DNA from 3 places in the Paenibacillus wynnii genome. Region 2 is predicted to be linked to each of the others. Evidence: riboswitches for the same ligand, from Rfam matches in the RefSeq annotation. Region 2 holds a riboswitch; each other region holds the start of a gene.

The links. Region 2 has a riboswitch for cyclic di-GMP ahead of PWYN_RS19790 (DUF6612 family protein). Riboswitches for the same ligand answer to the same signal wherever they lie in the genome.
Positions count from the first base shown of each region.
Region 1: it holds a riboswitch for cyclic di-GMP, as region 2 does, so the genes downstream of both, PWYN_RS28665 (anti-repressor SinI family protein) here and PWYN_RS19790 (DUF6612 family protein) in region 2, are expected to answer to the same signal.
Region 3: it holds a riboswitch for cyclic di-GMP, as region 2 does, so the genes downstream of both, PWYN_RS02345 (TolB-like translocation protein) here and PWYN_RS19790 (DUF6612 family protein) in region 2, are expected to answer to the same signal.

Region 1 covers NZ_JQCR01000002.1:1,633,981-1,642,147, forward strand. Annotated here, with positions in the region: gene PWYN_RS09880 (PadR family transcriptional regulator) at 1-231, shown strand, start outside; gene PWYN_RS09885 (hypothetical protein) at 442-717, opposite strand; gene PWYN_RS09890 (hypothetical protein) at 734-1,417, opposite strand; gene PWYN_RS09895 (hypothetical protein) at 1,511-1,891, opposite strand; gene PWYN_RS09900 (hypothetical protein) at 2,253-2,465, shown strand; gene tnpB (IS200/IS605 family element RNA-guided endonuclease TnpB) at 2,635-3,756, opposite strand; gene PWYN_RS09910 (aldo/keto reductase) at 3,896-4,873, shown strand; gene PWYN_RS09915 (helix-turn-helix domain-containing protein) at 4,954-5,298, shown strand; gene PWYN_RS28665 (anti-repressor SinI family protein) at 5,426-5,572, opposite strand; cyclic di-GMP riboswitch class I at 5,607-5,691, opposite strand; gene PWYN_RS09920 (2-oxoglutarate dehydrogenase E1 component) at 6,235-8,167, shown strand, end outside.
Region 2 covers NZ_JQCR01000003.1:945,652-953,818, reverse strand. Annotated here, with positions in the region: gene PWYN_RS19805 (glycoside hydrolase family 11 protein) at 1-965, opposite strand, end outside; gene PWYN_RS19800 (nitrous oxide-stimulated promoter family protein) at 1,226-1,567, shown strand; gene PWYN_RS19795 (IS1182 family transposase) at 1,701-3,260, opposite strand; gene PWYN_RS19790 (DUF6612 family protein) at 3,610-4,488, opposite strand; cyclic di-GMP riboswitch class I at 4,599-4,690, opposite strand; gene PWYN_RS28285 (glycoside hydrolase family 76 protein) at 5,251-6,813, opposite strand; partial or broken gene PWYN_RS19775 (VOC family protein) at 7,212-7,466, opposite strand; gene PWYN_RS19770 (nitroreductase family protein) at 7,494-7,979, opposite strand.
Region 3 covers NZ_JQCR01000001.1:481,349-489,515, reverse strand. Annotated here, with positions in the region: gene PWYN_RS02360 (cation:proton antiporter) at 1-581, opposite strand, end outside; gene PWYN_RS02355 (ROK family protein) at 712-1,731, shown strand; gene PWYN_RS02350 (MFS transporter) at 1,753-2,967, shown strand; cyclic di-GMP riboswitch class I at 3,003-3,096, shown strand; gene PWYN_RS02345 (TolB-like translocation protein) at 3,138-3,554, shown strand; gene PWYN_RS02340 (hypothetical protein) at 3,523-4,071, shown strand; gene PWYN_RS02335 (hypothetical protein) at 4,487-4,834, shown strand; gene PWYN_RS02330 (hypothetical protein) at 4,834-5,208, shown strand; gene PWYN_RS02325 (arsinothricin resistance N-acetyltransferase ArsN1 family A) at 5,219-5,713, opposite strand; gene PWYN_RS02320 (MarR family winged helix-turn-helix transcriptional regulator) at 6,239-6,688, opposite strand; gene PWYN_RS02315 (ArsR/SmtB family transcription factor) at 6,822-7,148, shown strand; gene PWYN_RS02310 (arsenic transporter) at 7,183-8,167, shown strand, end outside.

The sequences.
Region 1 (8,167 bases), on a different contig from region 2:
AAAATCGAAAAACTGCTGGAAGTGAGAATTCGTGAAACGGAGCATCTGGTTAACCTGGCTTACCAAGTGTACGAAGAGCATGTAGCCATTGTCCCCCGCTCCGCTCTTCATCTTATGTATGGCAGATACGAGCATAGCGTGACGGAGCTGAAGTGGCTGAAGCGTCTCTATGAGGATGTGCTGGACCGTAAGTTGAGCGATGTTGGAACTCCGTTAAATGAAGAGGCCTAAGGGCCTCAGCTTGTCGAGAAATCAGGCCATTTTAAAATGATATTGTGTTACTCCTTTGGGGCAGTCCGTTATCTCTAAAAATTCTCAACACAAAAAATACGGCAAGGTCTTAGAAGAAAACTAACCTTGCCGTATTACACGGATGTTTATATCTTAAAATATAAGCCAACCCTTAATTGGAGTTGGCTTATTTAAAGTTTTTTGTAGGATTCAAAGTGGCTTTTTTGATTTATCCCTACTGAAGTATTCATGGATATCAGAGGCGAAAAACATCATTATAGCAATAACAGCAGTTATTTGCCACTTCCCTTCTGTGTTACTAAATATTGATATTAATAATTGAAAAGTTATTCCACCAAACACAAAAATTTTATTTTTTTTCTCAAAATAAAGAGCTGCTGGAAGATAAACAAGATACAAATAAGGAAACCACAGTATGGATAAGCAACCAATTCCATGGAGTATTGATTTTAGTCTTTTATTCAAAGGGCAAGCTCCTTCATCAAGCTTTTTTATCTATAATGAGTGTTGAGTTTACAAACGGCGATTGATTATATGAGTTTTTATAGATCTTATACTCGGCTTTATTCTCAGAAATAATTTTATGATTGACTATTATTCGTGAAGTCCAAATTCCTTCGGTTAGTGTTGGATTTACCTGCATACCAAAGTAATAATCTCTACTGTTGTTGGTTTTGTTACTTTGCTTCAAAATTTCAAAATGTAAAAAATGAATATGGAATTTTGGATCAAGCAGTTGAAAGTATATCATTGTATCTTGTTTTACATTTGTAACCCTACACCAAAATCCGAACAAAGTATCCATGTTTGTAAATACTTTTGTTTCTAGGTAAGGCTCAAAGTCAGGTTCTAAAAATTTTTTACAAAACAAAGATTTCTCAACAACTAGATCATCCTTATTTAAGTGAGGTTTATTAATATCATTATATGGAACCCCATTAAAGTCAAATAGGCCAAAATCTGATCTACAAAACCAGCAATGATCATTTATGAGGTATGCAAAATATTTAACTTCATCCTCAAATAATTGAAACGGTGGAACTAACCAATATGTATTGCCATCGGATAGCATCGGAACAACATGCAACTCATTTTTTCCTGATATATAAAATAAACTTACGCTTTGGGCCATCGCCTGTATGTCTATTGAAAAATTAACCTTCATTCTGGATTAATTCCCCCAAACTTTTGATTAACATTACAAATGAAAATAAAATGCCGAAAGAGGCTCCTTTCGACATTGTCTAATCAATATTCTTTATTTGCTACCAGTGATATAATTATAGTATCCCTTTGCAACGTTAACCACCGTATCATAGCCGGTTTTTGCTAGAGCCGTGGTTCCAGCCCCCTTTAGAGCTGCCTGAACACCACCTTTTGCTACTGCTGCATATATGAATCCTCCGCTTGCATTCGATTGAACTCCTGGAAGGCCAAAGTTCTTTTGGACTGCATCATTAATACCATTCCCCCAGATCTTCGCCGTTTCAACAAATCCCTTAGCTTGCGATTTCACTACAGTACTTGCAGTTTGTTTTACTGTTTCAGCTGCTTTTGATACGCTTGATTTAGCAGTCTGGTACATGCTTTGCACATAACTTGTAGCTTGCTTTGTAATATTGATACTATTAATAGCCATTTTCCAACATATCCCTTTTAATAGATATAAATGGAATCTACTACATATCAGAAGCAGGAGTCTGTGATATTTCACACACAATGTTACCTGTTTATCGACCTTAATTTTCCGTTACTGCTTTTATGCGGATGTCTGAAACCTCCGATGCATCATATGTCAGGAAATAATTTGCAGCCAGGGCGAGTTGCTACTCCGATGAATAGCGGAGCCTCGCAAGCCCGAAACTGCAATATCCGTTCAAAAAAGATTAGCAGCATTATTCAGTTTTGGTCCTAATCCATTAAGCTAAAAAAGCTGTTTAGAAAAGCCTGGATTGGTTTATTAAGCAGGGATAAATAGTAAGAAGGAGAAGGTGAACTTTATGACTGACAATAAAAAACTCCAGGGTGATCAACGGGATCATCCAGAGCAATATCCTACGGAGAAAGAAAGCCTCTTCGACATGGATGAAAGTGAGCAGCATGTTGACCCTATTCCGGTTGAAGATTTAAATCTGGAGAAACAGGAGGAAAAGGATAAGGAAGGGACCAAGCATCGCTCCTCCAGTGATGAGAAATACCACACCGGCTTCTAAAAGTGTACACTATTCTAGGTCCGTAACTTTGAACACTCCCGCCACCTGTAGAGGTGTAGGATTCTTGGATAGTTGCTTCCAATGAAGCAGAGTTGTCATAATTCGATTTCCCAACATGGAAAATCGAATCCCAAGCGACCCCTGTGGTTCCCACAGTTGAGTGTACCTGCTATATAGCCATTTGTTTGATGTTGTGTGCAGCATTCTCATCCCGATCATGAAGTGAATCACAACATGGACAGGTCCACTGCCGTACCGAAAGGTTTTTCACTTCTTGGTTGATGAAGCCGCACACATGGCACGTTTGGCTGGTGGGTGCGAAGGTGTCAGCCATCTTAACCGTCCGTCCGTACCAACTCGCCTTGTATGTAATTTGGCGTTCGAACTCGCTCCAGGACGCATCGGCAATCGATTTCGCCAGCTTATGATTTTTGAGCATATTCGCTACATGAAGATTTTCTAGGCTGATCGTTTGGTTTTCACGGATCAGTCTGGTGGTGAGTTGGTGCAAAAAATCATGGCGACCGTTCGCAATCTTCTCGTGGATTTGGGCAACCTTCTGCTTGGCTTTAAACCAATTGGAGCCGCCTGTCGTGCGACGAGCCATGCGGCGTTGCCAGAAGGCTAACTTCTTCTCGTAGTGGCAAAACCACTTTGGGTTAGCCACACGTAATCCATCGGAGCAGATCGCAAACTCCTTGAGTCCAAGGTCTATGCCAATCGCCTTGTTGTTCTGCGGCAGGGGATGTATGTCAACCTCACAGACAATGGATGCAAAATACTTACCAGCCGCATTTCGTCGCACGGTGGCAGAAAGGATACGTCCCTCTAAGGCTCTGGAGTTGGCAAACCGAACCCAACCGAGCTTCGGGAGCTTAAGTTTGTTTTCTTTAATTGCAATGTTGCCGTTAGTCTGTTTCGTGGTATAGCTTTGCACGGGATGCTTACGGCTTTTAAAGCGTGGAGCCTGATTCTGTTTTTTAAAGAACCGATCAAAACTATCTGCCACGTGTCGAACGGCGGATTGCAAGGCGATACTATCCACCGTTTTAAGCCAATCAAACTGCCCTTTGAGAGCAGGAAGTTGTGTGGCACAGGTGTTGTAGGATAAGCCTTTGCCTGTTGTCGCATAGGTATCGTTCCACAATGCCAAGAAATGATTGAAGACGAAACGGCAACAACCAAACATCTGATGGATGAGTTGCTGTTGTTCCTTTGTCGGATAGATTCGGTACTTATAAGCTTTATGGACCCGTTTTTGTGAACCAAAATCTTGATCCGATGACAGCATGCCACACATCTCCTTTCAAAAGGGTTATAGGGAAATATTAGCACATATGTTCGGTTTCTTAAACCGCCGATTCATCCCCAACCTATAGAGGTAGGGGTGTTCTTGGCTTTTATTGATAAATATACACGGAGGGATTTCATTGCTGAAAACGTTACCTTTGAACAAACGCGGCATTCCGGCCAGCCGTATTGCACTGGGCTGTATGGGTCTTGGCGGAGGCTGGGATCGCGAGCCCATTACGCTGGAGAACATTAAGCAGGGGCATGAGGCCGTGGATGCCGCGCTCTCCATTGGCATCAATATGTTCGACCACGCTGATATATACACCCGTGGGAAAGCAGAGAAGGTATTCGGCCAGATCTTCAAAGAGCGTCCAAGGCTGCGGGAAGAAATAATTCTTCAATCCAAATGCGGAATTAAGTTGATGGAGCCGGGGGATGTTTCCAATGTTTTTGATTTCTCGGGCGAACACATTCTTAACAGTGTAGATGGAATCCTATCCCGGTTAGGGACGGAGTATATTGATATCTTGCTGCTGCATCGCCCCGATCCATTAATGGACCCGGAGGAAATAGGCGCTGCACTGCGTCAGCTAAAGGCCGCTGGCAAAGTCCGTCATTTCGGAGTCTCCAATATGAGCGCCGCCCAGATTAAGCTGCTTCAGGCATCCTGTGACGACCCTTTTATCGTTAACCAACTGGACATGAGCCTCGCGAAAATTGCCTGGCTGGATACTGTTGTGAGTGTAAACCGCGCGCCTTGGAAAGATAACACCTTTCCTGAGGGGACGCTTGAGCACTGCCGTATGGAGAATATTCAAGTTCAGGCATGGGGACCGCTCGCCCAAGGTATATTCAGCGGTCGTCCGCTGGATGATCAGCCGGAGAATGTCGTGAATACCGCCGCTATGGTGAAGTCTCTTGCTGAAGAGAAGAGCACTACACCTGAAGCCATCGTTTTGTCTTGGCTAATGACTCATCCGGCAGCTATTCAGCCAGTCATCGGAACAGTCAATCCTCAACGTATCGCTGCTTGCGGAGATGCAGACCAACTGGAATTGTCCCGAAAAGAGTGGTATGACCTTTATGTCAGCTCAAGAGGCGTCCAACTTCCCTAATTATCCCAATGTATTAGACTTTGTTCATTGATTTGATTTTTGTTATAATAGTATTAAATATCGTTAAGGGGCGTTGTCACATGCCAGAGAATTTGGGTCAACGCATCCATCAGCTACGTCTGGAGAAAGATCTCTCCCTATCCGAACTTGCGGATAGAGCTCATGTTGCCAAATCTTACCTAAGCAATGTCGAAAGAAACATTCAATCCAATCCCTCTATCATGTTCATTGAAAAGATCGCCGATGCGCTTCAGGTTTCTATGCATATTCTACTTTATGGTGAGCTTTCCGAGACTGAAGAGGCCCTTCTGGATTCCGATTGGTTCGGCCTTGTACAGGATGCTATGGCTTCAGGCGTTAGCAAACAGGAGTTTAAGGAGTTTCTGGATTATCAGAAATGGCGTCTTGACCAAAAAGCAGATTAATTTAAAAGCACCAAGAAGAAATATAAACAAAGTATACTGAAAACTTATACTTTGCTTATATTTGCAAAAAGCACAGCGAAGGTCGCTGTGCTTTTTCGTATGTAGCTGCCTCATCGTGTAGACTCTTTTACATGACCTGTAAAGATCTCTCATTGAAGAATTGCCGAACCTCTTCGGCTTTAATCCCTGCTTTTTTAGCCTTTAGGAGCAAATAGACCCATTCTAAATCCAGATCTATCTCACGTAGCCCTCCGTTATCCACCTGGTTGGACATTTCCAAAAAAATCTCCTCCTAAGATTCTAAGTCCCCAGGCAGTCCAGCCATCATAGTATTTCTACCTTAGACCTGAGACTTTGTGTCCCTGCCTTTCAGCAGGTTTACCCTTTACTGTACCCTCTAATATTAAAGGGTCGGTCTGTATTTCGATGATTCAGCTCTGTGCAATAACATTATACAAGGTATTGAAGGAAAAGTGTGTCGATTTGTGTAATTTTTATTGATAAGAATAGAGAGACAAATAGCTGATTTTGGCAATACTTGTACCAATAACAGCGTTTATAAGGAGTGATTAACTATTAATATAGTATGTAGAAAACTAGTGCTCTGGTATGTAATTAATAAATACCCAATTTTTAAATGTTGAAACGGGGGTTTTTAAGAAAAAAGTAGGACGGTAAGATCATTTTCATAGTCCTTTGGTTTGATAGCGATTGTTAGCATTCGTTATATGAATAAGGTATAAACCTATACCGTTTTGCGAACGGATTGGACAAAAGTATGAATTGATTACAACAGACGAAAGTAGCACAATAGTATAAGGTAATAAAATTTAAATTAGGTTATGATTATTATAGAATGAAAACGCAATCATCGCAGCTCTGAAAGCGCCTATACTTGCGCTTAAATTGGAGTTCATCCGTTAGGAGGATTTATTCATGGCAGCCAAAGAGCCCCACAACGAATCCCTTTGGAGTAAATATTACGGACCCAATCTCGGTTATATCCAAGAGAAATATGAGCAATTCGTCAAAGATCCGGCTTCTGTAGAACATAATTACCGGGACCTTTTTACAATTTCTGGACCTCCTCCATTGACTGCAGAAGAACAGCAAGACCCACAGCCAGTAGTTTCCGGAAATACGGAATGGCTTAAGAAGGCCGTAAGAGCATCCAAACTGATTGCCAACATTCGAATTCACGGCCATCTGGGAGCTAATATTGACCCGCTTGAGCGGAAACCAAACACTATGGCTAAATGGCTTAACCCTGAAACCTATGAGTTAACCCGCGACGATCTGGTTGCATTACCTGCTTCTCTGATTTGGGAGAATGCTCCGGCGGATGTACTTACCGGATGGGATGCCTATCACCGGATGCTTCAAATATATACACAAACCATCGCTTATGAATTCGGGCATGTGAACGCTGAACAGGAGCTCCGTTGGCTGAACAGCCAAGCGGAATCACCAAGCTCCCCCTCCCCTCTGAATAGTGCGGAACGCAAAGAACTGCTTAAGCGGCTCGTTCAGGTAGAGCAGTTCGAAACCTTTTTGCACAAGACATTTGTGGGACAAAAACGCTTCAGTCTCGAAGGAAACGATGCCCTCGTCCCTATGCTGGATGAAATCGTACGTGCCGCCGCACATGATGGTGCGGAGCATATTCTAATGGGCATGGCCCACCGCGGGCGGTTGAACGTGCTGGCTCATATTCTGGGAAAACCCTATGATATTATTTTCTCTGAATTCCATCATTCTCCGAACAAAGAGCTGTTCCCCTCTGAGGGGTCAATGGGCATTAACTATGGCTGGACAGGAGATGTGAAGTACCACTTAGGTGCAGATCGCGCAGTCCGTGAAGGTGAAACCGTGCGGACCCGTCTGACTCTGGCGAATAACCCCAGTCATTTGGAATTCGTAAATCCCGTTGTGGAGGGCTTTACCCGTGCTGCTCAGGAAGATCGCAGCACACCGGGAATGCCAATCCTCGATACCAATAAAGCCATGGCGGTTCTGATGCACGGTGATGCCGCTTTTCCAGGAGAAGGCATCGTTGCTGAAACCTTGAATATCGGCAAACTGAACGGTTATCAAAATGGCGGTACGATTCATATTATCGTTAATAATCGCATCGGGTTCACAACAGAAAGCGAAGACTCCAGGTCTACCCATTATGCAAGCGACTTGGCTAAAGGGTATGAAATTCCAATTGTACATGTGAACGCCGATGACCCGGAAGCCTGTGTGGCTGCCGTTCGTCTGGCCAGCTCTTACCGTAATTTGTTCAAGAAGGACATTGTTATCGACCTTATTGGGTATCGCCGCCACGGTCACAATGAAATGGATGATCCTGAAACAACCCAGCCTATCGTATATGGCAAGGTTCGAACCCATCCGACCGTCTACAATATTTACGCTGAACGTCTGATTCAGGATAAAGTCACTACTCTTGATGAAGTGAAGAAAGTATATGCCGAGGCCGAGAGCCTTCTGCAGGAAGCTTATGATAGTATGAAGGAAGGCAAACATAAAAAAGGTGAGAGCAAATCAGCCGTCCCACTACAGACTGGCGATTCCAGTTCACGCGCTACAGCTGTTCCTCTGGACACTCTGCGTGAGATTAACCGCCAGCTGTTGACCGTTCCCGACGGTTTCCAGGTCTATCCGAAGCTGCAGCGAATTCTACAGCGCCGTAAGGATTCATTGAACGAAGGCGAAAAGGTAGATTGGGCATTGGCTGAAAGCCTAGCTTTTGCCACTATTCTGCACGATGGAACACCTATTCGTCTAAGCGGTCAGGATTCACAGCGGGGCACCTTTGCCCATCGCCACCTTGTTCTACATGACAGTGAATCCGGAAAGCGGTTCT
Region 2 (8,167 bases):
GCAGGGCTGCTCCCGCCGAAGTAGAAGGTACCCTTAGTCACTCCGCCGATTTTCAAGTCGACTTTGGCCATGTTGGAGTTATTCGAAGCACCGCGGAGTGAAAAACTATGGGTACCGCTCTCGAAATACTGCGTGTATTTCACCAAATCATTGTTGGCGTATAAAGCGACTCCTGAGAACGGAGAGCTTATATTCCCGGTGTATTGACCGCCCTTGGTCATACTCTCGGTTTCCGTTTTCGCACCTGTACTTGGTGTAGGAGTTGGATTCGTACTACCGCCACCGATAGTAAGTGTATGACTAGTCACATTAGCACTACCACTACTCTGATAGCCCTCTACCGTAAGCGCGACCTCATACATCTTACCCATTGGCATTCCCAAGCTCTCCCACTTTTTAAAGTGTTCGCTAACAGATATGGTTCCGCTCGTGCGTTGCGACGTCCGGACACTCCAATACTGCTTAAAAGTTGCATTACCTATTATCGAAGGTTGGTTGGTTCGAGTGGTCTCATATATGTCATATGTGCCTCCGTCTACGCTAATAGTACCCTTTTTCGTACCGGTCGGACGATAGGTGCCCCAGCTATCGACAATGTAATACTCTACGAGCGGGTCCTTCGTCCATCCATAAACACACAAATAGGAATTGCCGCCCGGATTGAAGCTTGCACTGTAATTTATTGATATATTTCCGAGTTGTGAGTGTGTCTTGGTAGAGTCGAATTTCTTGCCTTTACGGAATAACGCATTCCCGATGTTACTCCACTGGGCACTGAACGTTCCACCACTATTGAGAGTCATACTTGTGGTCCCGGAATCCTTCCATAGCTCATAGTCGTATCCGTCTTGGGTGCCAGTTTGATTGGCGGTGATCGTTGTTGCTGCCTGTACAATTACTGCAGGTATTGTAAGCGCAAAACAAACTAAAATTGCTAAAAATAACCTCTTTCTTCTTTGTTTCATTCGTCATTCCTCCTATGGGTTAAATTGCATCAAGTCTTACTAAGATGCTGTTCAGCCTGTAGCTGACCCATTCCCACTTCCTCCCAAAAATATAAGTGTAAGCGATAACAAAAATTATTTTATCATAGCTTCTTTGATATTTTTTATACAAAATTAAAGCTCATACCCTAAAAAGTTTAGTTCTTTTGTGGATGGAAATAGTTAGATGATATAGTTAATGTATATTGCAATCTTTCAACAATGAAAGGGATCTTTCAAACATGACAATTAAAGTGAAACGGCAGTTAAATGATGGTCCTAAAATTCGAAGAGAAAAAGAAATTGTTGCAAAAATGATTGGCATTTATTGCAAGAAAAAACATCATCAAAAAGCGCTCTGCGAGGAATGTCAGGATTTAAATGATTATGCTACGAATAGACTATCCCTCTGCCCATTCGGTGAGGAGAAAACGGCTTGTGCAAAGTGCTCTATCCATTGTTACAAATTGGATTACCGTCAAAGAATTAAGAGTGTTATGCGTTTCTCAGGTCCATGGATGCTTCTATATCATCCAATTGAGTCCATTAGGCATATCCCTATACCAGGTAAGTTAAGAAAATAGCCTGTGAAGAATGTAAATTCGCCATGGTTAGACATAAAAAAAGGGGCTGTCCCATAAGTAGATTTTTACGAGCGGAGAAAGACCCTCTTCATTTTCAAAATCGCAAAAAGTCAACAGAGCAGCGATTCTCCTGTTATTGGAGGATCGCTGCTCTGCGTCTTTGGTCATTTGCAGCTTGCTTCAGTAGATTGTGGGCAAGGGAAAGCCACCCGACTTCAAGCGTCACTTTTTCCATGCCGCGAAGCAGAAACCGCCGGAAGCCCCGGTTATTCTTCAGTTGTCCAAACACACTTTCTGGTTCTGTCATTCGACGTACAGCCAAAGCATAGCCTTCCTCGCTTTGCAAGATTGCCCGAGCTTGCTTCTGGTACCGCAGTCGTTCCAGACTTACAACCACTTCCCGATTTCCTGTTGCCTTTGTACAGCGTTCCTTCAGCGGGCAACCGTCGCAACTTAAGCTGCGGTAATGACGTTTTCCAATTTCATATCCACTCTCCAAGAGCTCCTTACTTTCCTTGCGGAAATGCAGCGTTTGTCCGGTGGGGCATATCCACGTATCTTTGGCTTTGTCATAGGTCCAGTTCTCAATCTTTCCGACATTCTCTTTCCATGCTTTGCTCTTTTCTTTATGGTAGCTGCCGTATTTCACTACCGCCTGAATCTCTTCCTTTTCCAGATAGGCGTAGTTTTCTTCACTGCCGTAGCCTGCATCCGCAACTAACGTCCCAGGAAGTTTTCCTAGGATCTGCCTTGCCTTTTCCAGGTGCGGCTGTAAACAACGGGTATCGGTAGGTCTTGGGTGTAGGCTGTAGGCCAATATAAATTGGTTTTCGGTTCCAATCTGTACATTGTAACCCGGTTTGAGTTGACCATTCCGCATGTGGTCTTCCTTCATCCGCATGAAGGTCGCGTCCGGGTCGGTCTTGCTAAAGCTGTTCCGGTCGCCAAGCAGTATTTGGTACTGCTCATACTTCAGTAGCCTAGGCAGCAAATCCTTGCGAATCTTCCGAACGGCTTTTTTCAGGGGTTTGTCTTTGGGTTTTTCCAATAGCTGGGCTTCAAGCCTCTGCGCTGCTAGTTCGAGTTTCTCGCTGTTCCACTCAGAAGACTCCCCGAGTTCAAGGAGGTCGTTTCCGTGGTGCTCGCGTTCTTCTTGGTCTTCTGCCGCTTCAATGCTCGCGAACAGGGCGTGTACCTTCTCCTGTAATTTCAATTTGTTCTTGTTGACCGCTTTGCCCCACACAAAGGTGTAGCGATTGGCATTCGCCTCGATTTTGGTTCCGTCCACAAAGTAATGCTCCAGCGAAACGTATTTTTCGTCAGACAAAAACTGAAGCACGGCGGTAAATACCGTTTCAAGGACGTCCTTCATTCGCTGGGAACGGAAGCGATTAAGAGTGCGGAAGTCGGGTCGCTGCCGTCCGGCCAGCCACATAAAGGGAATATTCTCCCGTACCGCTTTGGCAATTTGGCGAGACGAATAGATTTGCTGGGTGTACGCGTAGATAATATCTTTGGTGAGCATTTTAGGGTGGTAGCTGTCGCGGCCGCCGCCAGGATAGGCAGCGTCAAAGATGGTGTCGTCCAGCCGATTGACGGCTGCGTTCACGACACGAACGAGGTGATTTTCCGGGATGTCTTCTTCCAGATCCATTGGCAAGCAAAGTTGGTCCATGGTATATTGAATGTACAAAGAAATCGCTCCTTTTGAATGGTTGGGTGGTACCTCCATTTTACCAAAAGGGCGATTTCTTTTTGTGATTTTAAAGAAGATTGTAGAAACTTTTTCTGCTCAAAGCAGCGGAGAGGACGGACTGATTGCGGAAAAGCGGTAGCGGTCGCCTTGGTCTCCGGATTTTTACCGCTAAGGGAAATAAATAAAATCTGGAGAGCACAGCGATTGGAGCAACGGTCCGTTCGCGGAGCGTCCACACCACGTACACAAGTCAATCCGACTCAAAAACAGCGGGGCGGTCCCAAGCAGCCATTTCATGGCTTATGGGACAGCCCCTTTTAGCTTATCAAATGTATTAGGACTCTTCCTATTCTAACTCGGCGGGTTTTACAACTACTGCCACTTTGTTGTGATTGGAATACTTGGCTTCTATTTTTGTATTGTGTGTATCTTTTTCACCGTCTACAACTAGCGAATAACTCAAATTCACTGTTAGCTTTTCCGTCTGCCAAGTTTTCTTATTGGCGTATAGTTTCCACGTTACACTTTTGGGTTGAATCGTCCCAGAGTCCATAACAATGTCTTGGTCATAGAGTTCGATTAACATCTTTGCTGCCTTAGGTTCGGTTATCGTAAATTGGAGAACCGTCTGTGATCCGACATCGGACACTTTCATAGATTTTTTATAATTTTTGACTGAATCAAGCATAGATGCGGGATCAAATTGACCTTTAGTGTATAGGGCATCCCAATCCAGCTTGTCTGCCAGCACCCAATACTGTGCATCGGGATCAATCGGCTCTTCACCACTTTCACCCGTTACATCATCTTCAGAAACGGTAGTCTCGTCTTCGTTTTGCTCAATTAACATGCTTCCGTCTAACAACTGATAAAATTCTTTATCGTTGGCATATAGATCGAAAGATGATTCTGTTCCAAAATACTTGAGTTCATTAGTACCCGTTGCGGAGAATTTTGGCAGACGGTTAATGTCTATGTCGAGCGTGTTAGAAACAGAAAAACTCATCCCACTTGTTTGTATATCCAGTTTTTTATTCGAATTCAGGTGATAGCTCTTTAAAGTCTTAGATGATGCCGTTAGCTTGCCAATCACTTGATCTACGGTGAGTGGTTTGGCGGAAGCTGCAGACGCAACCTCCGATTGGGACATCCAGCCTGTATTTCCGGTCAACAACATTGCCCCCGCAATTATTCCTGTGCAAACCGCTTTCCAATTCCTCTTCAAAATCATTTCCCCTCTCGTATCTCGCGATCACGTAACGCCGTAGAAAGGCTGAAACCATAAAAAAGCTCCGGACAGACTTAAGTCCATCGGAGCTATCTTTAAGCTACCCCTTTGGCGGCCTGGCAATCATAGCCTTCTATTAGTTGGCTTTAGACCCATGGCTTTGTGTCATCATCTTTCGATGATTTTACCTTTAACGCGGATATTCATTTTTTTTAGTATTAAATTGCAGGACGTTTGTCCCTTTTTTACTTTAACATGGTTGCAATTTCCTGTAAACGATCTTCTTCCGATTCTCAAGACCTACTTTACTGTCATAAATTTCTAATAAAACTCTCCATCATCACCTTGTACACGAGCATTTAATATCATGCAATTTGCTTCATCAAATTTATGACTTCACCATCAGCACCACATCTTCACTTATAGGATCATTCTCACTTAGAATCCAGTGCTCTGTTTTCGTGATATGAACACTAATGAAACTAAAATAAAGGCAACAAACAAGAGAACTTTGTTCTTCGAATCACTAGTTTATCTGCCATTAGTTCACCCTTCGATGTTATATGTAGATCTTTCGGAATAACGTCTTTTTTGGGGATTTCGTAAAAAAGCAAAAACTCATATGCCGTAAGCTGGGGAAAAATCCATCTTAGTGTATTCGAGTAAATCATAGGACTCTCCTGCCTACAAAAAAAGCAGAACGCATTATTACACGCCCTGCTTTTTCACAAATGCTCTTAGGATTGGGTAGAACTAGACTTACAAACCGCTGAGCAAATCAACATTCAGATAATTCGAATTCCCCTTGGAACTGTCGTACCCTAATTGGATGGTATTAGAACCTGCATTTAGAGGTATGGTGACTGTTACAGTACCATAATTTCCCCAACTCGAAGTGGAATTGAAGACCAAGTTGTTAGCGATGAACACGCCATTTACTTTTACATAACGTGAAGCATTGCCAGCGGCCGCAGCATACCGGAACGTGACGGTTTTTGAGCCAGCTGAATTCTGATTGACATAGAAATCAATAGAGGTCCCGTTGGTGTTCCATCCTCCAATGTATCCCCTACCACTAAAGCCCGGATTCGTGCTTTCATTGATCAGGCCACTGCCGCTGACCAACGTTTTTTGCGCATTTTCGGCTTCATACGCTCCGTTACCAGCAATATAACCTGTATACCCATCCGCTGGTACGAGTTGAAGAATAGAAGCGCCTGCTGCGGCAGTTAAACTTTGCACATAGGTAGAGCCCGTTGGACGAAGCCAATCACTACCGATGATATTATCCGAGGTACGGCGGTGGTTCCAAGCTTGTGTTGCATTTTGCTGAAGAAAGTTCAAATACTGAGACTGACCACCCTGCACTCGCAAACGGTTCAAGTTCCGTGCAAAAATCATCTTGAAGCCGCCCGCATCATTTACGCCTTCATACATTAGAGTCTGGGCGGACACCATTTTGTTGATGACATACTGCGCGGCATTATTGGCATCCGTGAGATAAGAGGCGTTACCTGTCGATTGGTAGAGTGAGACTGCTGCTCCGAGAAAAGTTCCGTAATTGTAGGTGAAATCCCAATCTTTTATAATCCCCATGCCAGCACCTTCGATATGGTCGTTGATCTTGCTGCTAGTCACCAGAGTTGATTTCGTCCAATTGTAGATTTGCGTTGCTTTGGTCAGGTAAGATGTATCATTATAGGCGTTACGCAGTTTGATGGCTGCCATGACCATAGGGGCATTTGTAGCCATATTCTTTTGAGCGTTGCTTGAGATGTTCGGATTGTGCGAGTCTTTTCTCCACCAAATCCCTCCGCCATAAAAGCTTGTATCCCACTCGGCGTAGATCTGGTTGAATAGATAAGAACCACGGTTTAAATACTCCACAGTTCCGGTCAGCTCGTAGGCCCTCAGGCAAGCTAAGGCCCACCAACCCAGATCATCATTGAAAGTGTTAGCCGTCATATCAGGGTATTTTGCATTAAACCCAGTATAGATATCATGTATCATGGTTAGATAAGTTGCACTGCCGGTACGCTCATAGGCGTCCATTACCGTTTCCCAGAGCTGCGCTTCCCACCAAAAATCGGTATACAAACCTCCGTTAGGACCGTGGGCATGTTCAGAGTGAATCTGATGATCACTATTAACATAAAAGTATTTGGCAGGAGCATCATAGAATACATTTACAAAAGAAGACATAGCGGTATCCGCATTAGATGACGTAAATGCTTCGGTCTTCTGATTCAGGCTGGGGGTTAACAGTGACAAGCTAAGCAGGCAAGTAAAAGCGAACGCTAAAGGCTTTTTCCAAGTAATCATTCTCATTCCCCTTTCAAATATCTCAGTTACTTCCGCTATTCAATGTGACATTAGGAATCGTTACCGTGTTATAAGAATTCCAACTTCCCGTTCCGTTAAAGACGACATTGCTGCGGACAGACAGTGCAAACGCTTACATAATAATTGGAGGTTTTTAGGTGTTTGCAATAATTTGACCGTTTGCATCACTCCTTTATAAATATTTACAAGCGATTACATCTATATCTTAATTGTCATATTGTTTGTATGTCAATATATTATTTAAAATAAATTACATCCTTTTACATGAATATAGTATATTGGTATGTAAAAATGGCTACCTGTTGGATTGAATTTGCTAATAATAGTTAAACGCAAAAACGCCGTTGTCATCAACGGCGTTCATTTCATTACTTACGTTAATTTTTTCCCATGACCGCAAAGTAATTTCCTTCATTATCGGTAAAGTTAAATACTCTACCTGAAGGAATATTTACAAGTTCCCCGACAGTAATGTTTTTGTCCGAAAAGTCTTTATATAAACGGTCGAGGTCATCTGAGAAAAACAATAACGAGGGTGTATTCAGATTTAGTTCAGGTTGCATTTTAGCAATCAGCTCCTTATTGTGGAGCACAATACTTGTTCCCGCTTCGTTAGTTGGAGCAACTTCAATTCATCTCATTTGCTCATTATATGTGGTTTAGGATAAATACGTGATTTTGGACATAATCGATGTTCTCGCCCTGGCCGTTGGAACTTCATCAGGATACCCCATTCCAAATACACCTATAACATCATGATTTTTCGGTACCCCGAGAATATCACGATTATGGGGCAAAGCACCCAATGAAGACCAATATCCCCCAATACCCTCTTCATGAGCCGCTAATAAGAAATTTTGTGCGAAACAAGAGGCAGCCATGACATTCTCATCACGTTCGAACGATGTGGGGGCGGGTTTGGATAGTATTACAAGAACGATAGGAGCACCGCCAAAGTCCGTTTTGTGTTTTAATTTCGCTCTAGTATCCGGTCCGATAATAAGGAGCTCCCACGGTTCATTCATCCGGTGATTAGGAGCATAACTTGCAGTATCCAACCAAGAAATCAACTTTTCTTCAGGAATAGGTGTCGGCTTAAATTGCTTAGTATTTCTACGGCTTATAATGACGTCTATCATTTTCATAATTTGATTGCCCCTCCTCTGTTAATCTCTCAAACTCCAAAACGTATGGATAAACTCTTCAATGATTGTTTATATTTTGCCACCATCCGCATTTTATTTCAAATGTTGATTAATAAAATTGCCCTTATTTATGAATTGACAAAACCCTCCCCGCCTGTCTTACAAAAAAAATTCAATTACTATAATTT
Region 3 (8,167 bases), on a different contig from region 2:
CCGCTCCCAATGCCGAGCCAGCCCATCTCCATATAGGAGATTAGGTAAATCGAAGAAATTTGAAACAGTACAACAGCTATGCCATCGTTGAATAGAGATTCGCCTTCTATAATCGTGACGACGTTTTTGGGAACGCCCAAGGATTTGAAGATGGAAATTACGCTAATAGGGTCGGTGGCACTCATGAGTGCAGCAAAGGTAAAGGCGATGACCAAAGGCAAGCCGAGAATCCAATACACAGCCAACGCTATAATGAGATAGGACAATAAGGTGCCGCCGAAAGCTAAGGCCACTACGGGCTTGCTTTGCTCGCGCAGATGGGAGAAGGGCAGCTTTAATGTCGCATCACCCAGCAAAATAGGCAGAAATAAAGAGATAATAATAGCTTGAAAAACATGCGATTGCGTGATGAACCCTTCGGCCTGTTCTAGAAAGGGTACATGAAGGGTACCTAGTAAAAGTCCAACCACAACAAGAGCGATGGAAAAGGGCTGATTTATCTTTTTGGCAACAGCAATAACACCCATAGAAATGGCTAGTAAAATTAATATTTCAATAAAGACTTCGTTAAACTGATGCATAGGACACCTCTTGATTATGGATTTTGGATGATTATGTATTTTAACATTGTACCTTAAACTGTTGTGCTTTAAAAATAACTATTTATTAAAATGCTTTTATAAAGTATTATTTAAACCGAGGTGAGAGATCGTGGAGAACATCGGTGGAAATGCCCTGGTTATTAAAGAGGTCAATATAAACTTGGTACGGAGAGTACTAAAGGAAAAGAAACAAGCTACAAAAAAGCAAATCGCAGAGACAACAGGACTCAGTATCGTGACAGTAGGGACAATGCTGCAGCATTTGGTTCAACAGAATGAAGTGCTCGAAGGTGGGTTGAGTTCCTCTAGCGGAGGGAGACCTGCGCAACAATATATATATAATGTGGATTACGCGCTGGCGTTGATTTTGTTCCCTTTTGAAAAAAATGGATTGATCCTGATCCGCCATACTGTGGTCAATCTATCCGGCCATTGTATGCACGAGGCAGAGGTGAAGGTGGAGATCATCGATCTCGCAACTTTTGAAAAGATCATAGATCCATTGCTTATAGCCTATCCCTCCATTCAGGCCTTGGGCTTTGGCTTACCCGGTGCGGAATACGATGGGGAAATGATTGTTTCGGACTATGAAGCCTTACTGGGTATCTCTTTGACTGAGCATTTCAGGAATCGCTATCAAAAACCGGTTGTGATGGAGAATGATGTGAATGCAGCAGTGATCGGGTTTTGCAACAGAACTCAGGCTGCGCCTGACTCCGCGATTGTATATTTATATTTTCCAGAACGGTTTCCCCCGGGTGCTGGTTTATATATTAACGGAAAGCTGTACAAGGGAAAACGAAGCTTTGCTGGAGAAGTGGCGAATATGCCGCTGGGGATTCCATGGGGGGAGGAGTCTTTGCTTGCCTCCTTCGATCTGCTGTGTGAAGCAATCGCCAAACTTACGGTTTCAGTCAGCAGTGTGCTGAATCCGGATTCCGTTGTGTTATATGGAAGCTTTCTGCAAGCCGAGCATGTTCATGCCATAACGGAATTATGCAGCACGCAGCTCCCGGCAAGCGCGATGCCGAAGATTATCCTCACAGAGGACTTTGCAGCAGATTACCTGAAAGGGATGATCGTGCAAACCTTAAGCACATTGGAACCTAACTTACAGTTAACCAAATAAAAGATATAGGTGGTAAACAATATGGCTACGCTTTTTTTAATCATCATCTACTTGGCGTTCATTAGCTTGGGATTGCCGGACTCTATGCTCGGAGCGGCTTGGCCTGTTATGCAGGTGGAATACGGGGCAAAGGTAGAAATGGCCGGGGTGCTTTCTATTATTATCATAGTGGGGACGATCATCTCGAGTTTAGGCAGTGAGACTATTCTAAAACGCTTGGGTACCGGAAAGGTTACCTTTATTAGTGTAGCAGTTACTGCTGTGGCTCTATTGGGATTTTCTTATGCACCTTCTATAATCTGGCTTGCTGTATTGGCTTTACCTCTGGGTTTGGGAGCAGGTTCTATTGACGCAGGGTTGAATAACTATGTAGCTACCCACTACAAAGCACATCACATGAGTTGGCTGCATTGTTTCTGGGGAGTCGGGGCCATGCTTGGACCTATCATTATGTCCCACTTTATTGCACAGGACAATTCATGGAGAAGCGGTTATTTTGTCGTAGCGATCATTCAATTCGCGCTGGTGGTACTGCTGTTCGTTACTCTTCCTCTGTGGAAGCGCTTGGAGAATCAAGGCGGGGTGGATATAAAAGAAGAGGTTCAAGAGGATACATCTAATCCTTTAACTGAAGAATCAGCGCAATATGAAAAGCCTTTGAAAATTAAGGGTGTAAAACTGGCATTAATAACTTTTCTGTTTTATGTGGGGATGGAAGCAACAATGGGCCTCTGGGGCAGCAGCTTCTTGGTGAATGTGAAAGGAATGTCTGCTTCCGCAGCGGCACAATGGGTCTCTATGTATTATGGAGGAATCACTGTAGGCCGGTTTATAACCGGATTTGTTACGTTCAAATTCAGCAATCGTACGCTTATACGTACAGGACAATTCATAGCCTTGGTTGGAGCGATCCTATTGGTACTTCCGTTACAAACGATCTTTTCCCTATTCGGCTTCATCTTAGTTGGCTTAGGATCTGCACCTATTTTCCCCTGTATGCTGCATGAAACGCCTGTCCGCTTTGGAAAGAAACATTCACAGAAGATCATGGGCTACCAAATGGCTGTTGCCTATACCGGTGGCGCTATCCTGCCGCCTCTCCTTGGATGGGTAGCGGCTAATACTTCATTTGTAATTTTCCCAATAGTTAATGTGGGTTATATTATCGTTATGCTTATTGCGTCGGAGAAGATCAATGGTTTGATGAAAAAGCGTCTACCGCATAAACATGCTTAATAGATAACTTGTTGTTTGAGTATAGTAATCAGGTGCTTGAACAAAGGCAAACCCGTACGAAAGTCGGGGACGCAAAGCCACGGGCCTTCCGTCATGATTCTATCATGACCTGGCAGCCGGGTTACTCAAGGGACTTGGTTTTTTTGTTGCATTTTTTAAGGGGGAGAAATATGAAGAGAGTATCAAGAAAATGGATGGTTGGAATATTGGTTGTTGGATTACTGACGGTAGGAATAGCCCTCCCAGGGCAACAGGTATCAGCGGCAACTACATACACCTTTAAAGATGAAGTAACGAAGTTTACGTTCAAGGGGGGTCTTGTAAATATATCGGGATCTCACCTGGTTTGGCGGTCTAGGGGTACAACTGGTGCCGGTCAAATCTATTATGGCAACACGTCGACCGGCAAAACTCTTGCAGTGACAAAACACGGTAAAATTACGGATACGCCAGTGGTGGGCATTAATGGACGCGGTGAACCGATTGTTGTGTGGGCTGATAAAAGAGACCAAAGTGTCGGTGTTGAAAATATCAACTGGGATATCTACAGTTACAATGTCAGAACACAGATCGAGACAAATATATGATCAGGTAAAGGGTACCCTGACAGATTTAGGTAGGGGGAGAGATCCAATAGTTAGGAACGGGCGTATTGTCTACAAAGGAGAAATGGACGGAGATCTCTATGAATATGTGATCTCATCCGGATCAACCCGCAAAATTCTTGACCTACCATACACTTCCTATGTTGAGCGCTTTGTGTTCAACGGCAACCAAGCCCTTTGGAAACAACGGAATTTCGACCAATATGGGAAGAATGTTTATCTCAATCTGGATGCGGTTAATCCCCAGCCGACAGATTTAACTCTACCAGTCATACAGGGTAAAAGTGAATACAGGCAAATGAGTATATCGAAGCGATACGCTGTTTGGCTGGAGACTTCTGGCGACAAAGTAATGTTAATGGGTGTAGACCTTGAGTTAGGAAATGCATTTAACTTGGGTGCGATAAAGGTAGCGCAATTTGTTGGTTTCAATGGGGAAAAGCTTGCTTTGGTTATTGATGACAAACTGGTTTACCGGAATATCGTGCGTAGTAATTAAGGTTGACATAATGGAATAGAGAAGGCCCCCTTATGTAGCATTCAAATGCCTAGTTAACGGGGCTTTTAGTATTTATCTTCGAATCGTATGTAAATACCTGTCCTTGATATCCGGTTGCTTCAAAGATTACCACAAGCGAGATACATCCTCCGGTGGTTTTCTTTTTTTCAGACTAATATTATTAAGGAGTGTCTTAATGAAGGTGAAAAGAGTTTATAAGTTATTTTTATTATATTAATTCTCTTTTTGGGGTTATATGCTATTAATAGGGATTGTAATAGGCAATATGCTGACAAAGAACCACGGAAAATTATTTGGTGTAATTAACTTTATAAAATAAAAGTAATATCAAGTGAATTCACCAATGATACTTAGTGTTTCTTGTACAAGAGACAAGGAGGGGGCTGCGTCTTATATGAAGCTAGAAGAATTATTAATTTTATTGAGTGAAAATACTTTTCCATTCAGAGCATCTCGTAGACCAAGCCCTAATTCAGTGATTAGTACATTAGCAATTGATCAAATAGCTTTAGTTACTCCTTGGTTTAAGATTGTATTTATTTATGAATATGAGAATCGAGAAGCACTGGAAAAAGACAGAATGACATTATATAAAAAATTCAAGAAAGTTTATTTTGATGGGGAAGTCGTTGAGATTATAACTAGGAATATTTACATCGTTACTTCTAAAGATAAAGGGGAGAGGGAATCTAAGATCGAAAAGCAACTAAGGGATATATGTATAAATAAGGGTGGGAACTGATGAAAGTTAAAAAAATCGAATATCCAACTGCACTCTCAAAAATAGTAGATATTCATGATAATAATATTGATGTATTTATTGAACTCGAGGATGGAACCCATATTACTGTTGTTGTAAGTACACCGTTAAATTTACTTAGCTACATGAATAAAGAAAACATTAATTTCATTTCTGCGACTCAGCCTGATATTATTGTGAAATCTTTAACCCAAGAGAATATTGAGCAAGCTGTTGAAAATTATGCTGAGGGGGACGCATTCTGGTTAAAACTATTGTTTGTTGCACATGTTGATAGAGAATTTATAGACATGGACAGAATAGAACAATGTTTTAAGAGAATAAAAAGAGATAATCAAGAGATAGAGCTAAGCTAGCTAAGATTAGCTACAGCAATTTCTCCATAACCATCACATCAATATACTTGTTGTCCATAACGCCTTGTTTCTCAAATACACCTACTTCTCGGTAGCCCATTTTTCGATATAAGCCCTGACCGTTCTGGTTGAAGGGGAAGGTATAGAGTACGATTTTATGAAAATGGAGCTCTGCTGCTGCGGTTTCCAATGATTGCAGGAGCGAAGTGCCAACGCCTTGCCCACGGAATTTACGGTCAATGTAAACGGAGAGGTCTGCAACGCCACTATAAGCACAACGATGGGAATACGGGTTAAGGGAAGCCCAACCGGCCACCTCGCCGTCCAGCACCGCCACCAGTACAAGATACCGCCCTTGATGTTCTTGAAACCACGCTTCCATATACTTTAAGTCTTTAACCTCTATCTCAAGTGTGGCAATACGATCCTCAATGCCTTGGTTATAAATCCTAAGAATACTCTCAATGTCACCGAAAGTGGCGTGCCGAACAGGTAGTGTAGACATTCATTTATCCTCCCTGACAAGTATGGAATTATTGGGGTTATATAGACTGAACTTAAGATTTAGACATTGAAGTGATAAATAAAGTTTAGAGGGAAAAGTCCCCTATATATTCAAGGGAATTATCAATATTGGAGTAGAGTCAATAAGTTGGTGTAAGAGAGTGGTCGTATCTCCTCAGGGATCCGCGACAACTACGGAAAATCGTCTATCTACATGGGTTTCAACATATATAGTTGCACAACGTACACTTATGGTTCACTTTTAGCACACTTTTTGATTTTTAATTGCACTTTATACACTTATTTTTGGGTATTCTGGGGTTTATCCGGCATATCCGTGTTTTTAGTTGCACTAAGTACATCTATCCTTACATACGAGCGCCAAAAGCCAGAAATAAGTGTACAAAGTACATCTATTCCACAGACTACCCTACTATAATTTGAGCCAAAATCTGAAATTCAAGGTGAAGAATTCGCTCTATAATTGGATGAAAACTTGCAAAATACAAATACATCTCAAGAGAAATCACCCGGTTATAGGTGCACAACATCTGCTTGATTTCCCCATAGCATCATTGAACAGCTTCACAGACCGCAATACCGTTTCCTTCTCATATTCAGTCATATGGGAGAAGACTTCATCGAGGTAATTGTTCATTTCCTGATCAATGGTGGTAGCTACCATTTTTCCCGCAGCAGTCAGTGAAAGAGTGAAGACTCTTCGATCGCTGGGATCGGGTGTTTTCTTGACCAGATTCATTTTAACAAGGGATTGAACTTGTCGGCTAAAGGTAGTTATATCCGTTGATAGAATATCTGCAACCTGCTGCATGGAAGGGTTATGCTGCCGATCTATTTCATATAACAGATGGCTTTGTACTAAGGAAATGTCACAACCGCATACAGTACAGCAGTTTCTATTCAGCAGGCCAAAGCGCCGGGTCATGATTTGGAACAATTCACGTCCATTTTCCATGGAGATCACCTCATGTCTTAGTTATAGCGCATGTATTTGCAAAATACAACTAGTTTTTGGTGTTGATAATTAGAAGGTAGTATATTAGAATATAAGCATAAGCTTATGTAAGTAGGGGGAAGGAGGAATAGATATGGAAGCATTATCGATTATAGCAGATGACCTGAAGCTGTTAGGTGACAAGACACGACTAGCTATGCTTGCCCTTTTAAAAGAGCGGGAATGGTGTGTATGTGAATTTGTGGCGATCTTCGATATTTCCCAACCGGCAATTAGCCAGCATTTAAGAAAGTTAAAGAGCCAGGGCATCGTCAAAGAGAGTAAGCGCGGACAATGGGTACACTATTCCTTAAATGTTGAGGATAAGCCCTACATCCGGGCGGTTCTGGATCAACTGCCGGATTCAACCACCATACTATCCCTTTTGAATAAAGAAACGGTAGTAGCTTCATGTGAGTAATGTAGAAATCTAAAATTACAATGGAGGTCTCACAGTGATTATCTTGGCAAGTATTATTTTTATTATTACTTTAGTGTTCGTCATTTGGCAGCCTAAGAACCTATCGATTGGTTGGTCTGCCTGCGGCGGCGCTATAGTGGCTTTGCTAGTAGGCGTGGTTAGCTTCACCGATGTGAGGGATGTAACCTTGATCGTGTGGAATGCAACTTTAGCTTTTGTAGCCATCATCCTGATCTCTTTAATTCTGGACAAAATCGGATTTTTTGAGTGGGCTGCCCTACATATGGCTCGTGCTGCTCATGGGAATGGTCTGCGGATGTTCGTATATGTAACCATTCTGGGTGCGGTCGTGGCTGCCTTTTTCGCCAATGACGGAGCTGCGCTCATTCTGACACCTATTGTATTAGCGATGGTGCGGGCCCTGAATTTTGATGAGAAGAAAGTATTTCCTTTCATTATTGCCAGTGGATTCATAGCGGATACGACTTCGCTGCCACTAGTCGTCAGTAATCTGGTTAACATCGTGTCTGCGGACTTCTTCGGGATTACCTTTATGGAATATGCAGGGCATATGATCATCCCTAACCTATTCTCATTAGTGGCGAGCATCCTGGTGTTATACCTGTTCTTCCGCAAAAGCATCCCCGGCAAGTTTGACAGCTCGCAGTTGAAGAACCCTCAGGACGCCATCAAGGATAAGAAGATGTTTCAGTTGTCCTGGGTAGTACTCGCCGTCCTGCTTATCGGGTATTTTGTCAGCGAATTTCTGAACATTCCGGTTTCCATGGTTGCCGGAGTGATCGCCGTCTTTTTCCTGCTCATGGCGAGAAAGAGTCCCTTTGTTAAAACCACGGAAGTGATTAAAGGGGCACCTTGGGCTGTCGTATTTTTCTCCATTGGGATGTATGTCGTAGTGTATGGTCTAAGAAATGCCGGACTTACAGATTTGCTCGCGGATGTGATACAGGCGACTGCCGATCAGGGTCTATTCGCTGCAACCATGGGGATGGGGTTTATTG